Linked DNA regions of Siphonobacter curvatus. The protein of the gene in region 1 interacts with the protein of each later gene in a pairwise test. Links are inferred from orthologs where the notes say so. Each region holds a gene or a part of one and is shown in the gene's direction. Other genes may lie near its edges.

Region 1 (3,326 bases):
ACCATGGTGATGATTCACGATGTCGTCAATCCTCCGGCTGCTGCTCGTTTTTATTCCTACTGCCTCCTGGGAGCCCAGGAATTTGTCTCCCGAAATGATTCAAAAATCCCCTCGCCTACCCGGTTAGCCCGTGATTTCAAAAAACCCGATTTGTCTTCGGTTCAGTCGTACGATTACGCCCTGGCTGCTACCTACTGCATTTTGGAAACGGGTCGACTGATTCTCCCTTCCGGCTACATGCTCGAGGAAGATCAGAAAAAACTGGTTGAAAAATGGCTCGCCGAAGGACAGCCGCAACCAACCATTGATGCCGCCATTGACGCTGCTCAGGTCATGGCTAAACACGTCCTTGCGTATGCACTTACTGACCGTTATAACCAACTCAGTACCCGACTTCGTTACCGTCCGGTGAAAGGAGAAGGTTACTGGTATCCCACGCCTCCGGGATACATTGAAGCGATCGAGCCGCACTGGAAGACCATTCGTCCGTTTATGATGGATTCCTGTAGTCAGTTTGCACCCAAACGTCCCGTTACGTTCAGCAGGGATTCCAGCAGTAATTTCTATAAGCTGGCGTACGAAGTTTACCAGAAAGGCAAAACGCTGAATACGGACCACCGTTTCATTGCCTCCTACTGGGATTGTAATCCTTTTGCGATCAATACGTCGGGTCACATGATGATCGGTTTCAAGAAAATCAGTCCCGGAGGCCACTGGATGAACATTACCAGTATTGCGACCACGCAGGCCAAACTGAGCTTTAACCGATCCGTATTCGTACTGGCCTTAACCGCCATGACCCTGCACGACGCGTTCATTAGCTGCTGGGATGAAAAATACCGGAGTAATCGGATTCGCCCAGAAACGTACATTCAGCAACAAATCGATAAGACCTGGCAACCGTTGTTACAAACCCCGCCCTTTCCCGAATATACCAGCGGGCACAGCGTCATTTCCACGGCGGTTTCCGAAGTGTTGACGTACTTGCTGGGCGATCGTTTTGCCTTTACGGATACGACAGAGGTCATCTTTGATCTTCCTACGCGATCGTTTCAATCGTTTCGGCAGGCAGCCGAAGAAGCAGCCATTTCCCGGCTTTACGGCGGAATCCATTACCGGGATGCCATTGAACAAGGGCAGGAACAGGGAAAAGCCATTGGACTATTTGTGATTGCGAAAGTAAAAAAAGCGGGTGTCAAATCGTTTTGAGGTTGTTACTCATCCGCAACCATGGGCTGGTACTGCGTTGCTTCTTCCTAGTGAATTAGGGAAAGTCTAGTTAATCCGTGTATTTTCAGGAGCAATCTTTTACTTTGCCCCGCAGTTAGTATTCGGACGATAACATTCGCTTCTATGGCTTCTCTTCTCGATTTTATAGGCAATACCCCGCTGGTAGAAATTACGCGATTACATAACAATCCCAAGGTTAAAATTTTTGGTAAGCTCGAGGGGCACAACCCCGGCGGCAGCGTGAAGGATCGTCCGGCCCTGAATATGATTCGTAGTGCGTTGGAACGGGGTGATATTCAGTCCAATACTTCATTGATTGAAGCGACCAGTGGGAATACAGGCATTGCTCTGGCTATGATTGCCCGCCTGTATGATTTGACTATCGAGCTGGTGATGCCGCAGAATTCGACCCGCGAACGCGTATTAACGATGGAGGCCTTCGGAGCGAAAGTAACGCTGCTGGAAAGTATTGAAGCCTGCCGCGACTACGCCCAAAACAAGGCCGACGCGGGCACCCACTACCAACTCAATCAGTTTGCGAATCCGGATAATTACCTGGCTCATTACAAAGGCACCGGTCCGGAAATCTGGCGGGATACCAACGGCACGATTACGCACTTCGTCAGTTCGATGGGTACGACGGGTACGATCATGGGCAATTCTCTGTACCTGAAAGAGCAAAATCCGAACATCCAGATCGTCGGCTGTCAGCCTACTGAAGGATCGTCCATTCCCGGTATTCGCCGCTGGCCTACGGAGTACCTGCCGAAAATTTTTGATCCCAGTCGAGTCGACCGTACCATGGATGTAGCCGAGGCCGACGCTGTAGCGATGACGCGTCAGCTGGCCCGGGTCGAGGGAATTTTTGGGGGCATGAGTTCCGGTGGCTGCGTATCAGCGGCTTTGAAGCTAGCTTCCGAACTGGAAAGCGGCGTCATCGTCTGCATCATCTGCGACCGGGGTGATCGGTACCTTTCGAGTGAATTATTTGGCTAATCAGTGCGAAGCAAAAAGGCCGCGAAGAACGATTTCTTCGCGGCCTTTTTGCTTGTGCTAGGAAATAGCTTAAGCAGCTTTTTCTTCTTCCGTATTTTCTTCCTTCACCTCGAATACTTCGGGCAGATAGGAAGATAGCAGGTTATACCAGGAAATCATTTTACGAATGTCCGAAGGATACACTTTCTCCCGGTCGAATTCCGGAAATACCTCACCCAGGAACTCACGCAGTTCAGTTTCGCTGGCGTTTTTAGCGTCGATTTCTACTTTTTCGCCGTGTTTCTCACGAATGGCCGCAAAAATATCGGGCAGGGGTTTTGAGCCTTCTTCGCTATCGGAATATACGGAAATTTCTTTCAGTACCGAAACCCGGGCGTTTGCTCCTACAACGGTACGGCCTTTTTTCTCGTCGATGGTTTCAACAATAACTCCCGTACGAGTAGGCTTCAAAATGCGGTATAAACCGGGCTTTCCGGAGATATGGGCGATTTCTTTCAACAATTCCATGTAATCGAATTTATTTGACAAAAACTGTTTTTTCCGTATTCACATGATAGCCTCATAACCGTTTGATTATGAGCGAGATCATGACTCCTTACCAAGGCTCAACGTATAAGGCAATGACCTTTTTCGGTAAATGGAACCGCAAAAGTAGCCAATCCTTGCCCGATTACCGCCGAACACCCCGAAAATCCGCGTTCAATTCTCCAATCGCTTCCGCAATTTCGTCGCGGCCTACTCCGTCAACGGAAGAGGTGACGAAGTATTTCGGCATTTCCGAAAAAAATTGTAAAAAGCCATCGCGGTACTTTTTCACTTTCGGTTCTACTTGGGATTTGCTCAGTTTATCGGCTTTGGTAAACACCAGATAAAAGGGTACCCCCGCTTCTGTCAATTGCGTCATAAACTCCAGATCAATGGACATCGGATCGTGCCGAATATCCACCAGCACAAACGTACAGATCAGATTAGGCCGATTTTCGAGGTACCCGAAAATCATGGGTTCGAACTTTTCCCGCTCACTTTTGCTGAGCTTGGCGTAGCCATAACCGGGTAAATCGACCAGGTACCAGGAATTGTCAACCGAAAAATGATTGATC
Region 2 (3,185 bases), on another replicon or contig:
CTGAGCCCGGTATCCGCGGGGATACGGCCAACTCCCCCAAGAAACCCGTAGAAGTAGAAACGGGTGCTAAAATCATGGTACCTCTGTTTATCGAGCAAGGTGAAAAAATCCGGATCGATACCCGTACCTACGATTACGTAGAACGCGTAAAGTAATACCGCCAGTCGGCCTGTACGCGTCGACTCTTCAAGACCGAAAATTCATTCACAATGGAAACCAAAGACATACAACATCTACTTGATTTCATCGCCCAATCTGGATTGGACGAAGTAAACATTGAAACGACTGACCTGAAAATCAGCGTGAAGCGTTACGCGGGTGTAGCAGCCCCCGTGGCGGCTCCAGCTCCGGTAGCCGCCCCCGCTGCCGCTCCGGCTCCGGTAGCTACTCCGAGTGCTCCGGCGGCTCCGGCCCAGCCTGCAGCGGCGGCGGAAGCTTCCAACCTGATTACGGTTAAGTCGCCCATGATCGGTACGTTCTACCGGGCGGGTAGCCCCGATGCTCCGGCATTCGTGGAAGTAGGTACGGAAATCAAGCCTGGTAAAGTAGTTTGTGTGGTTGAAGCCATGAAACTTTTCAACGAAATCGAGTCAGAAGTATCCGGCCGTATCGTGAAAGTACTGGTTGAAAATGCCACGCCGGTTGAATACGACCAGCCTCTGTTCTTAGTTGAACCTGTGTAAGTTAGTTTTCTGTTTTCAGTCGTCCGTTTTCACTAGGAGCGGGCGGTGATTTTATCGAATACAGAAAACCGAAAACTGCAAACTGAAAAGATGTTTAAGAAGATATTGATTGCCAACCGTGGCGAGATTGCCCTGCGGATCATCCGTACCTGTCGGGAAATGGGTATTAAAACGGTGGCTGTATACTCGACTGCCGATCGCGAAAGTCTGCACGTACGTTTTGCGGATGAGGCAGTATGTATCGGGCCTCCGCCAAGTCGCCAGTCTTATTTAAGTATCCCCAATTTGATTTCAGCGGCTGAAGTAACCGGTGCGGATGCCATTCACCCCGGTTATGGATTCCTTTCGGAAAATGCCGAGTTTTCGCAAATCTGCCGCGAATACGGAATCAAGTTCATTGGCGCTACTCCCGAGCAAATCAATTCCATGGGTGATAAGGCTACGGCCAAGGCAACCATGAAAGCCGCTGGTGTACCGGTTATCCCCGGTTCCGACGGTTTGCTGGAATCCCTTGAGCAGGGAATCGAGTTAGCCCGTGGTATTTACCCCGTCATCATCAAGGCTACGGCCGGTGGAGGTGGACGCGGTATGCGGGTCATTCGCAGCGAAGAAGAATTTGAAAAAGCCTGGCACGACGCTCGTACGGAATCGGCGGCGGCGTTCGGCAACGATGGTCTGTACATGGAGAAATTCGTGGAAGAACCCCGTCACATCGAAATTCAGATCGTAGGAGATCAATTTGGTCGGGTATGCCACCTGTCCGAACGCGATTGCTCCATCCAGCGTCGTCACCAGAAACTGGTCGAAGAAACGCCTTCTCCCATCATTACGCCGGAGTTACGGGCAAAAATGGGTGAAGCGGCCATCAAAGGAGCATCCGCCATCGGTTACGAAGGAGCGGGTACCATTGAGTTCCTCGTCGACAAACACGGTAACTTCTACTTCATGGAAATGAATACCCGTATTCAGGTTGAACACCCGATTACGGAAGAAGTAACCGATTTCGATTTGATCAAAGAACAAATCAAAGTGGCCGCCGGTGTACCCATTTCAGGTCAGAGCTACAGTCCGAAACTGTACTCCATGGAATGTCGCATCAATGCCGAAGATCCCGGACATAATTTCCGTCCGGCTCCCGGCAAAATCACGACGCTGCACCTGCCCGGTGGACATGGCGTACGGATTGACAGCCACGTATACGCGGGTTACACCATTCCGCCGAACTATGATTCCATGATTGCCAAGGTGATCGTAACGGGTCAGAGTCGGGAGGAAGTGATTACGCGGATGAAACGGGCTCTGTCGGAATTCGTCATCGAAGGCGTAAAAACGACGATTCCTTTCCATTTGCGACTCATGGACGATCCGTCCTTCCAAAGCGGACAGTTCACGACGCAATTCCTCAATGACTTCGATTTCAGCGGACTTTAAGAGTCAACTGCTAGGGATACTGAAAAAGGCTGGAGCGATCCAGCCTTTTTTTATGGCTTGAAAGTCCGCAAACTGGCCGCACTTTCGTTCCAGATGATCCTATTTTCAGGCTCAATGGTAGCGGGATCGCCCTTCGCAAATTATATTTACAAAATTCCCTACCAAAAAGATAGATTAATGAGCCGGATTAAGTCCATTGCTTCGCTGCAAACCGAAGCTGCCCAGCAAGGTAGTAATACCCTAAAACGAAGCCTGAGTTCCTGGAATTTAATTGCCATTGGTATTGGCGTAATCATCGGAGCCGGACTTTTTTCGCTCACGGGTATCGCCGCAGCCAACAATACGGGTCCGGCCGTTGTACTATCCTTTTTGCTAGCGGCTGTTGGATGTGCGTTCAGTGCCCTGTGTTACGCCGAATTTGCGGCCATGGTGCCCGTAGCGGGTAGTGCGTATACGTATGCTTACGCCACCATGGGCGAACTTTTTGCTTGGATCATCGGCTGGGATTTAATCCTCGAATACTCCGTAGGAGCGGCTACCGTTTCGATTAGCTGGTCGCAGTACCTGATTAAATTTCTGGCTTCCTACGGGATTCATCTGCCACCGCAGTGGGTACGCGGTCCTTTTGAAGCCGTAACGCTGGCCGACGGTAGTACGGTCAGCGGAATTATGAATGTACCGGCCCTGCTTATTCTCTGGATCATCACTGCTATTATCATTCGGGGTACAAAGGGCTCGGCCTGGGTAAATGGCATCATCGTGGCGATCAAAGTTGCGGTCGTAATTGTGTTTATTGCGTTGGGTATTCAGTACATCAAACCGGAAAACTACCATCCCTTCATTCCTGAAAACACGGGTACTTTTGGCGAATTTGGAGCGAGTGGAATCCTTCGCGGAGCCGGGGTGATTTTCTTCGTATTCATTGGTTTTGATATTGTAGCCGCAATGGCTCAGGAAGCCCGCAATCCCCAACGAACCATGCCCATTGGCATTATTGGGTCTTTAGCCATCTGTACGGTCTTATTCGTGGTATTTGGCTTTGTCCTTACGGGTATGGCTCACTATACGGAA

What was found.
Region 2: the proteins of cysM (region 1) and accC interact in binary tests that used the Escherichia coli proteins (3 or more experiments, as listed by UniProt). The link is inferred for Siphonobacter curvatus from one-to-one orthologs.

The regions. Positions count from the first base shown.
Region 1 is NZ_PTRA01000001.1:3,493,780-3,497,105, forward strand. Bases 292-3,289 are described here. They hold cysM (cysteine synthase CysM), read left to right. Parts: upstream 292-1,353; coding sequence 1,354-2,226; downstream 2,227-3,289. Other genes in these bases: C5O19_RS14465 (vanadium-dependent haloperoxidase), read left to right, coding at 292-1,209; C5O19_RS14475 (DUF5606 family protein), read right to left, coding at 2,296-2,733; yihA (ribosome biogenesis GTP-binding protein YihA/YsxC), read right to left, coding at 2,897-3,289. Also shown: more of C5O19_RS14465, read left to right, coding at 1-291; more of yihA, read right to left, coding at 3,290-3,326. UniProt on the Escherichia coli protein: Two cysteine synthase enzymes are found. Both catalyze the same reaction. Cysteine synthase B can also use thiosulfate in place of sulfide to give cysteine thiosulfonate as a product.
Region 2 is NZ_PTRA01000003.1:193,449-196,633, forward strand. Bases 87-2,943 are described here. They hold accC (acetyl-CoA carboxylase biotin carboxylase subunit), read left to right. Parts: upstream 87-773; coding sequence 774-2,114; downstream 2,115-2,943. Other genes in these bases: efp (elongation factor P), read left to right, coding at 87-155; accB (acetyl-CoA carboxylase biotin carboxyl carrier protein), read left to right, coding at 210-683; C5O19_RS17930 (amino acid permease), read left to right, coding at 2,292-2,943. Also shown: more of efp, read left to right, coding at 1-86; more of C5O19_RS17930, read left to right, coding at 2,944-3,185. UniProt on the Escherichia coli protein: This protein is a component of the acetyl coenzyme A carboxylase complex; first, biotin carboxylase catalyzes the carboxylation of the carrier protein and then the transcarboxylase transfers the carboxyl group to form malonyl-CoA.